Regions from separate parts of the Desulfosporosinus burensis genome, predicted to be linked through region 2. Evidence: predicted binding sites of a transcription regulator. Region 2 holds the regulator's gene; each other region holds the start of a gene.
The links. The regulator CtsR, encoded in region 2, represses protease genes until heat stress. The targets are predictions, from matches to a motif close to AAGGTCAANNAAGGTCAAAT.
Positions count from the first base shown of each region.

Region 1: ACYQ3Q_RS02330 (DnaJ C-terminal domain-containing protein) is a predicted target of CtsR. The motif match lies at 1,875-1,894, and genes of this name have one in related genera.
Region 3: clpP (ATP-dependent Clp endopeptidase proteolytic subunit ClpP) is a predicted target of CtsR. The motif match lies at 2,037-2,056, and genes of this name have one in related genera.

Region 1 is NZ_BAAHYN010000001.1:427,015-430,295, forward strand. It holds gene clpB (ATP-dependent chaperone ClpB) at 1-687, opposite strand, end outside; gene ACYQ3Q_RS02330 (DnaJ C-terminal domain-containing protein) at 729-1,718, opposite strand; gene ACYQ3Q_RS02335 (diacylglycerol/lipid kinase family protein) at 2,015-2,944, opposite strand; gene ACYQ3Q_RS02340 (DegV family protein) at 3,087-3,281, opposite strand, start outside.
Region 2 is NZ_BAAHYN010000004.1:371,387-374,667, reverse strand. It holds gene ACYQ3Q_RS09245 (universal stress protein) at 1-312, shown strand, start outside; gene ACYQ3Q_RS09240 (hypothetical protein) at 518-820, shown strand; gene ACYQ3Q_RS09235 (CtsR family transcriptional regulator) at 1,015-1,485, shown strand; gene ACYQ3Q_RS09230 (UvrB/UvrC motif-containing protein) at 1,499-2,014, shown strand; gene ACYQ3Q_RS09225 (protein arginine kinase) at 2,004-3,050, shown strand; gene ACYQ3Q_RS09220 (ATP-dependent Clp protease ATP-binding subunit) at 3,165-3,281, shown strand, end outside.
Region 3 is NZ_BAAHYN010000005.1:54,875-58,155, forward strand. It holds gene galU (UTP--glucose-1-phosphate uridylyltransferase GalU) at 194-1,078, opposite strand; gene clpP (ATP-dependent Clp endopeptidase proteolytic subunit ClpP) at 1,334-1,954, opposite strand; gene ACYQ3Q_RS09730 (hypothetical protein) at 2,546-2,956, shown strand; gene ACYQ3Q_RS09735 (ion channel) at 2,872-3,126, shown strand.

The DNA of each region.
Region 1 (3,281 bases), on a different contig from region 2:
TCCCCGTACAATCCGTTGAGCTAGACCTTCTACAATCGCGGTTTTTCCAACCCCAGGTTCCCCGATTAATACGGGGTTATTTTTAGTACGACGGGATAGAGTTTGGATAACTCGACGTATCTCCTCATCACGGCCTATGACTGGGTCTAGACGACCGCGACGAGCAAGATTTACTAAGTTAAGCCCATATTGTTCTAGCGCTGCATAAGTGCCTTCAGGATTAGGACTGGTAACGCGCTGAGTACCTCTGATTTCTCGCAAAGCTTGCAGTAATTTCTCTCGAGTCAGTCCTGCTTGCTTAAGGATTTTTTCGACAGGTCCTCCAGCCTTTGTCAAGATGGCCAAAAGTAAATGTTCTGTGCTGACATATTCATCTCCAAAGGTCGCCATCTCATCATGAGCAGCCACCAAGACTGTGCGCAAGCGTGGGGAAATACTAATTTGCACGTTTCCACCGCTGATGCGCGGAAATCGATTAATCTCTTGACGGATTGTTGAGATCAGTACACCCGTCGCGATGTCTAGTTTTGTCAAAACTTGAGAAGTAACACCCTCTACCTGCTCTAAAAGGGTGAGCATTAAATGTTCTGGCTCTATTAGGCTATTGGCATTGCGTTCCGCCATAGATTGGGCTTCTGCGATTGCTTCCTGGGATTTCTGGGTAAGTCGATTGGTATCAAAAGACATAATTGCTCACTCCTTATTAGGTTTGTAGTTTAGGTTAAAACTCATCCTCTATTATTTGCTAACTCTTGAAGGGTCGCTAGTTCCTGCTCACTCAAGTCATCTGGTAGAATAATGGAAAGTTCGATAAAGAGATCTCCTCGTTGATCAGGACGCTCAATATTTGGCATTCCTTTTCCCTTCAAGCGGAATTTTTTGCCGCTCTGAGAGCGTGGAGGGATCTTGAGAAGAACTTCTCCATCAAACGTTCGGACACTAACTTCACCGCCAAAGATCGCCTGATAGAAATCAAGAGGCTGCTTGGCCCTTAAATCATCTCCTTCACGGACAAAGTGAGTATGAGGACTTACAGTAATATTTAAATAGAGATTCCCACCTGGTCCACCCGCAATCCCAGGGCCGCCTTGACCAGTGAGTCGCACCTTTGAACCAGTGCGAACCCCTTTCGGAATTTTGGCTTCGATTTGTTTTTCCCCAGTACGGATGAGACGTGTCGTTCCATTAAACGTCTCTTCGAGGCTCACTTGGACTTCAACTTCTGTGTCCTGACCGGCACGAGCACGCCCTACTGTAGAGCCGCCGCTAAAGCCACGGCCTTGCCCACCGCCCCCTCCAAACAGGGTAGAGAAGAAATCAGAGTATCCTTCCCCTCCAAAACCACCAAAGCCACCCGTTCTTCCAGCGCCACCGAACATTTCTGCAAAATCTTCTGGGGACATGGTGTGGCCTTGACTCCCGCTACCCCCTCTGCCGGGATTCGTCTGCCAACGATCCCAGTTGTAATCTCCTCGTCCTCCACGTTTCTGCCAGTGTTGATAATCCTGCCGGAGTTCATCATATTTGCGTCGTTTCTCTGGATCGCTAATCGCTTGATAAGCTTCTGTAGCCTCTTTAAACTTTTCTTCAGCCACTTTATCTCCTGGATTAACATCTGGGTGGTATTTTTTAGCTAATTTCTGATAGGCTTTCTTAATTGTTTTTTCATCGGCATCAGGAGATACTCCAAGACCTACATAATAATCCTTAAAATCCATAGTTTCACCTCATTTACTCTGCATACGCAGGCTCACTTTCAGGTTATTGTTATACTCTTTTGCAATTTGAATTTTCTATTTCATCAATGGTATTTTTTCCTTGATAGCTAAATTATAATCGATAATCATTCTAAGGTCAATAATGGTCAGAGATCTTTTTGACCATTATTGACCTTAGAAATAGAACTGATATTTAGATAGGTACAAACAACAGTCTAAATGGGATAGTCACGCATCCCAAAGCTATGCATAACTACCCCATTAACTGTTCTAATTATGAGATTTAATGCTCTCGATTACCCCCATAAGCAAAGGGTTTTGGGATGAAGGGTAAACGTGATGGGTGCATATCCGGGTTGCTCTCCATCAATATCTAACAGTGATTTTTCAGTCGATGTTATGACAACAGATTGTCCACGATACACGTCTACACCAGGAATTTTCAGATGTGCTCCACGATATATCTTAGGCAAGTGCCGAAGGAGGGTTAGAGTTGAAAAATCCCCAAAACAGACCACATCGAACAGCCCATCATCTAATTCTGCCTGGGGTGCGATCATCATCCCCCCACCAATAAACCGACCATTTGCTACCATAATGCTGTTTTGTCGTCCTTCGGAAATTAATTTACCGTCGATTTCACAACGCATAACTTTATTCCGGTAACGAAGGATACTTATCACTGATCCAATTAGAAATGAAAGTTTCCCACCCAGCAATTTACTTTGTTGGTTTACACGAGCAACTGTCTCCCCACCTAATCCGACATCCGCAACGTTAATAAAATAGCGGCTCTCTTGCTGTCCATGATCCTTTTGGAAAAACACTTCTCCAACATCGACCTTGCGCTTGCGTCTCTGACTTAAGATTGCCAAAAAACCCTCAATTCCCTTCGGAATCATAAGTGTGCGTATTAAGTCCCCTCCGGTGCCATGAGAAAAAAGAGCTAATTCTGCATCAGGATTAATCATTTGACCGTCCGTAAAAAAACCATTAACCACTTCATTCATGGTACCGTCTCCCCCGACAGCTATAATATGAGTATATCCCTCTAGCAAGATTCTTTGCGTCATTTTAGTTGCATCTTTTGGCCCCGTGGTGTACTCATATTGTATTAAATATCCCTCTTCTTCTAGTCGTTTTAAATACACTGGCCACTGTTTCAAAGTACTCCCATTGGCTGATTTTGGATTAACCACGGCGTACCAGCGCTCTTTTTCTAACATATAAACTCTCCCTTATCGACAGACCCACTTAATAATTTTTTAAATAATCTCGAAAGAATTCGACAGTAAATGTGAAATTCCCTTTAGATAGATGCTAGGTCACGAAACTATTTGAGAGTTAAGAAAAACCTCAGTCTTACGACTAAGGTTCAAGTACAGGAGAAATTATGATTCCGACAAGCCCCGGGCCCGTATGAACGCCCATAACTGGACTAATCTGATTAAATAACAGTTGCTTAATGTTTGGAAGTTGACGAGCGTTTTCTAATAATTTACGTCCTTCCTGCTCTGCCCCGCCATGGACGATGGCTACGTTGTAGCGTCCCTCTCGAGTGCT
Region 2 (3,281 bases):
TATACTCCTCAGGCTTATTGGGGGTATACCATTTCTTATGGAATCACGGTGACGCAAGAACAACTTGATCAAAACGGAGAACTTGCTTTAGATGCAACCCTTTCGGGGGTTGATCAGGGGCAGATTGTCATTAACAAACGAGTAGAAGCAGGTCATCCAGTAACCGTTATCCTAGATCAGATCAAGCAGGAAAGCATTGACTTAGTAGTTATGGGAAGTCATGGCTACGGCGCAATAACTGGCTCGGTCCTTGGCAGTGTAAGTCAACGGGTGTTGCAACGGGCAAGCTGTCCAGTACTAATTATTAAGTAAGAAGAATCGTTACAGATTGAATTTAGGGGTAATAAGTCGCGAGAGCGAATATGCTCGACGCGCAAGTAGGATTTATAGCAAATTTATAGCAATTATGCAGATATTTTAGGACAAACGTCCCTGTCTTCGTGGCAGGGATTTTTTCTTAGGTCGCGAATAGCACAGTAAGAAGTTGTTTATTAGCGACGTGGAGGCAGACCGTTTCATGAAAGAAGATAATGTTTGGTTGAGTCCTAAAGAACTTCAACAGATGCTGCGGGGTTCATTACAATGGAACGACGTAGCACCCCGTGTTACCTCATCCAAAACGGGGATACGTAAGTTAGGGGAAGCTATTCCTGAAAAAAGATCAGTCTCCAGACAAACCGATCAAATAGCGATCAATCAATCAATAGAGCAAGAAGTCTACTCAAAACCGCTGGAAGGAAAACCAGTTATTTGGTTACTGGGTAGTGTTGGTCTCTTAACATTATCCTCTTGGTTTTACTTTGTCTTATTTTCGAATTAGGTTTAAAATGGATCACTATTAGTTTGGAAAGGGTTAAGTCTGCTAGACTTAACCCTTTCCAAACTATTTTTTTTCTAAAAATCCTTTGCAAAATCTCGAAAAATGGGTATCATATAGATAGAAGGTCAGGAAAGGTCAATAAACAGTATGTGTGGGATATCTTAGAAATATATTGTTATAAGGAGTACATTACAATGGGAAACCTTGCGGATCGCATTGAGGAATATCTGAAACGAGTATTAGAAAAAACCTCAGAGGGGTATATCGTTTTGCAGCGTAGCGAGCTTGCGGGTGAGTTCGCCTGTGTTCCATCTCAAATCAACTATGTACTAGATACTCGTTTCACAGTCGAACGGGGATACTTGGTTGAAAGTCGCCGGGGGGGTGGAGGGTATCTTCGAATTATTCGTTTAGGGTTAGGCCTCGAAGGGGAGTACCAACAAGTAATGAGACAATTAATTGGAGAGCAGCTTTCACGTGAGCGTTCAAGCGCCTTGGTAGATCGTCTTTTAGATGAGGAACTTGTCACGACTCGGGAAGCGGCGATGATTAAGAGTATTGTATCTGGTAATGATTTAAGTGGAGAGTTCAGAGATTGGGATATGTTACGAGCGCGTCTAATGAAGAACATTTTGACAACGTTAAGTAGGGATGATTTGGTATAAAGGGGGGGTTGACATGCTTTGTCAACATTGTCAACAGCAAGAAGCGGTTATGCGTTTATCCATTACCGAAAATGAACAAACTCGTGAGGTATACCTTTGTGAATCATGTGCTAAGAAAAACCAAGAAGTAAGTTTTGTTTTCCATCCAGCGATTGTACCCGAGTTTTTGCAGGCCCTTTTTGGGTTTAATCCAACGTCAATTGAACAGCCTTCGGAGAGGACCTGTGCCAAATGTGGTCTTAGCTTTACCCAAATAACTCAAGCAGGGAAGCTGGGATGCAGTAAGTGTTATGAAACCTTTGAAGATCAGCTCGAACCGTTACTTCGTCGTGTGCATGGTGGCGGCCAGAACGTCGGGAAAATTCCGGCAAGACGTGGGGTTGCTATCAAAAATCGTATGGAACTCAGAACCCTGAAAGAGACGCTACAAACCTTAATCCAACAAGAAGCGTTTGAGGAGGCAGCCTTAGTAAGGGATCAGATTCGTCAGATTGAACAAGCGAAAGGAGGGGAAACCAATGATTCGTAAGGAGTTACTCTTACAGAGCAGTGCCTGGATGAGCGAGCCAAATTCTCCGGTTGTGATTAGTAGCCGGGTGAGATTAGCGCGCAACCTCGAAGAGTTTCCCTTCCCCCATGTTAATAGTTCAGAAGGTGCTACACAGGTTGAAAAAACCTTCACGGAGGTACTTTCCGCCGGGAATATTGAGCCATTGGTGTATATATCCTTAACAGAGTTAAGCAGCATAGAACATCAAGTGCTTATCGAAAAACATCTAATCAGTCCAAGTTTAGGAGGATCAACTGGAGCGCGCGGAGTGGCGTTGGCTCCTGACCATCGATATGCGGTTATGGTTAATGAAGAGGATCACCTTAGGATCCAAGTTCTTTTGCCGGGTAATCAATTACAAGAGACACACCGCTTAGCAACGGCTTTAGATGATCTTCTGGAAGAAAAACTGGATTTTGCCTACCGCGAAAGCCATGGCTATCTCACCGCTTGTCCAACGAATGTGGGCACGGGACTGAGGGCATCGGTCATGGTTCATCTGCCGGGCTTAGTGATAACGAAGCAGGTTCAACAAGTTCTTGGAGCAGTGACACGCTTAGGGCTCGCTGTGCGAGGACTTTACGGAGAAGGCTCTCAAGCTTTTGGACACATGTTCCAAGTGTCTAATCAGATAACGCTTGGAAAAAGTGAAGAGGATATCTTATCTCATTTGGACGCCGTGACTCGACAAATCGTAGAGCATGAACTCCAGGCACGAGAATTACTCCGCAAGCAAATGCCTATGTTCCTAGAGGATAAGGTATGGAGGGCTCGAGGAACCTTACAAAACGCTCGGCTACTTTCGTCTGAAGATGCAATGCATCTCTTGTCGCATGACCGACTTGGGACGGATATGGGCTTATTACCCAAAATCAAGGATTGCTTTGCTACGTTAATGATTGATACCCGGCCAGGATGTTTGCAATATATCCTAGACCGAGAACTTGACCCCAGCCAGCGGGACGAGGAACGGGCCCGTCTGATAAGAGCGCGGACTACTGTTAGTGAGGCATGATACGCGATGTACGAAGCACGAGGCACGATACTCACGGCGCGAAGCACGTATGAAAGCTTCGCTTTCAATCAAGTTCGAACCTCGAGCATCGATTAAAGGAAGGATGAAGGAATAATGAAAGGACGTTATACAGAACGTGCTCAGAAAGTTATAGCGATTGCCCATAGTGAAGCTAAACGGATGGGACATCAGGTAGTAGGAACCGAACACATTTTACTGGGACTGATTCAA
Region 3 (3,281 bases), on a different contig from region 2:
TGCGTAGCCCATTTTCCGTTCTCTATTTTCCTGAAAACTAATAGATAGCTCCTCATCGTTTAAATTCGCGAGGATCAGGCAGCATTATCCAGAATAATTTGCGCTTTAGGCGAATCTAACGAACAATTTGTTATGATGAAAAATTCCCTCTCATTGTTAACAGTCTTAACAATGGAGGGAATTCTTGTTTCCTTTATACAAGGTCAAATTTGCGAACCAGGGTTCGAAGGTAGTTCATAAGTTCCTCTGAAAGATCTTCTCGGCGCAGTGCATAATCAATCGTTGCTTCCACAAAACCCAATTTGTCACCGACGTCATACCGCCGACCTTCAAATTCATAAGCAAGAATTTCCTGATATCGACCAAGCTCCTTAATTCCATCGGTAAGTTGTATCTCCCCACCTTTGCCTGCTGGAAGGACACTTAAAATATTAAAAATCTCAGGATTTAGGATATATCGCCCCATAATAGCTAAGTGTGTCTTGGGAGCATCTTCCGAACGTGGTTTCTCCACCATATCCTTGGAACGATAAAGCCGATCCGCAAATTTTTCGCCGTCCACAATCCCATATTTAGAGATATCCTCGAGCGGAACCTCCTGAACCCCAACGATACTTGCTCCGTAACGTTCGTATTGATTCATCATTTGACGTAGTGCAGGCACTTCGGAGTGGATAACATCATCTCCCAAGAGAACTGCAAACGGTTCATTTCCAATGAACTTCCGAGCGCTATAGATTGCATGTCCCAAACCCAACGCCTCTTTTTGCCTGACGTAATAAATCTCCGCCAACTGAGCGATATCCTGTACCAAATCCAAGAGTTCATCTTTGGCGTTCTTTTCTAAATAGGCTTCTAATTCCATTGAGCGGTCGAAGTGGTCTTCTATAGCCCGCTTGTTCCGCCCTGTAACAATAACTATATCTTCAATTCCAGATTTAATAGCCTCTTCCACTATGTATTGAATGGTTGGTTTATCGACAATAGGCAGCATCTCTTTCGGTTGAGCCTTAGTTGCTGGCAAAAAACGGGTTCCCAGCCCGGCTGCCGGAATTACTGCTTTTCGAATTTTTCGCATCTTTTAACTCTCCTTTGTTTTATTCAATTTTTAAGTTCATTTGCCTCTTAATTATATATAACAGTAAGCCAATTAATTCGTATTGCCTCTGTAAATGTTTTCGACATAGGGGTTTAAATCCCTTCCATTTATTGAAGTAAAATGTAAAATTATTCAAAAGCGAAGGTATCTTACTACCTTCGCCGCTACCCTCAAATAAAATAAAACGCAAGAGCAATATTATCACTTTTGCGTTTTAAATATAGTAATTACTACTTATACCTTATTTTTTTCTTCAGCAGGATTGGCTTTTTCTAAGACTTGATCAACGACTCCATATTCTTTGGCTTCTTCTGCCGTCATATAATAATCCCGTTCAGTATCTTTTTCAATCTTTTCAATAGGCTGCCCAGTTCTTTCCGCGAGGATTCTATTCATCTTCGCTTTGGTCCGCAGCAATTGCCTAGCGTGAATTTCAATCTCAGTCGCTTGTCCAGAGAGACCATGTCCGCCGATTAACGGCTGATGTATCAAGACTTCCGAGTTGGGAAGCGCGACCCGTTTCCCTTTCGCACCGCTCGCCAGCAGAAAAGCACCCATACTGGCCGCCATACCGATGCAAATGGTACGGACATCTGAGCGAATGTACTGCATAGTGTCATAGATAGCCATACCAGCTGTGATCGAACCTCCAGGGCTGTTGATATAAAGATTTATATCCTTTTCGGGATCTTCTGCTTCAAGGAAGAGCATTTGTGCCACGACAAGATTGGACACATCATCATCGATCCCACCACCGAGGAAAATAATTCGGTCTTTTAATAGACGGGAGTATATATCGTAGGAGCGCTCCCCACGATTCGTTTGTTCTACTACCATTGGGACGAGATAACCCATTCACAATTCCCCCTATTCTCTTTTATTCAGATTACTTCAATTTACTTATTATATTCTTGCCGATTAACTTTATTTTAGTACAAAGGTCAGTTAAGGTCAAATGGTTTCTTGAACTTTATTAAAGAAATCTTGGCTGGCCCCCGAAGACACTGTCTTCGCACGTATTAACATTCTATCAGCATTAGCGAAGGCGGCCAGTCGAATGCAACGCCATCCAATACGCATTCAACACTAAACACGTCCTGTTTCGTCACCTTAATTACAATGCGCTGGCTATTGCTCGAAGGAGGGGATGTTCGAGATTAGAGCGTTACCATGGGTACTTATTAATGTTTCTATTAGAATTCTTTGCAGACTATTCTTCTTTAACCTAATCTTTAATGTGGAATATACTGGTATTAATCATCCACGGAAAGGTGGTCGATTTAAACGTGGAACAATCTAAGAAGCATGTTCCTCCTTATCCATCCTATTAATAAGACACTCAAACTAGACTATTAGGAACTATTATCTCCGGCACTTTTTGGGGCAGCCGGAGCGTTATTCTTAAGCCTTTTTTCAGGTGAAAAAAATGAACTTGTTCAACGAAAGTTGAACATCGAGTCTCCGGTGACGAAAGCTTCCTGTGGATGGTTTCGCCGAGCCGCTCTATCCCAAAATGAACACTTCGCGGGTCAGGGGGAGTCTACTCCCACTGAAGCAGAATACGGGGTCTCGCTCCCACTTGAAGAAGTAGGGGTCTCACGAAAGAATAACTTTAGCGAATGTTCTGGGGGTACTTTCCTTAAGTTAGCTATTGTGGGTTATTGTGCAGGTGCTGCAGTGGCTGCTTCTTTCGCAATTGGTAAAATCTTGAAGGACTCCCGCCCTCCCTATGATCATCTATTCCTTCCAATCGGGGGGCCATTGTCTCGATCATCTTACTTTTTGGCGCAAATTACCTTCTCCTCTACCGATTTTCTCCATCTAGTTTTAAAGGGGAAGTGGGAGATAATTTTTTGACTCAACTCTTCTCGTTTTTATATTTAAGTACAACATCGATTGCAACAGCGGGCTTAGGCGATATCCTGCCGAATGGTGTGACGGCGCGTGCTTTGGTCGCCATAGAGACAGCCTTTAACCTGTTTACCATGGCTACAACAATCCAGCTTCTTCTTGCTCAGAAAAATTAGTAGAATTCGTTCAGCTAAAGCTAGGCATCTAAAGAACACTTCGCAGCGAAGAAGGAGCCTACTACCGAATTTGAGCATGGAACTCTCGGTTAGGGAAGTGGGAGTCTGTGATGTATGGATCAAAGGGGATAGTTCAGAACAACTTCCCCCTTGTC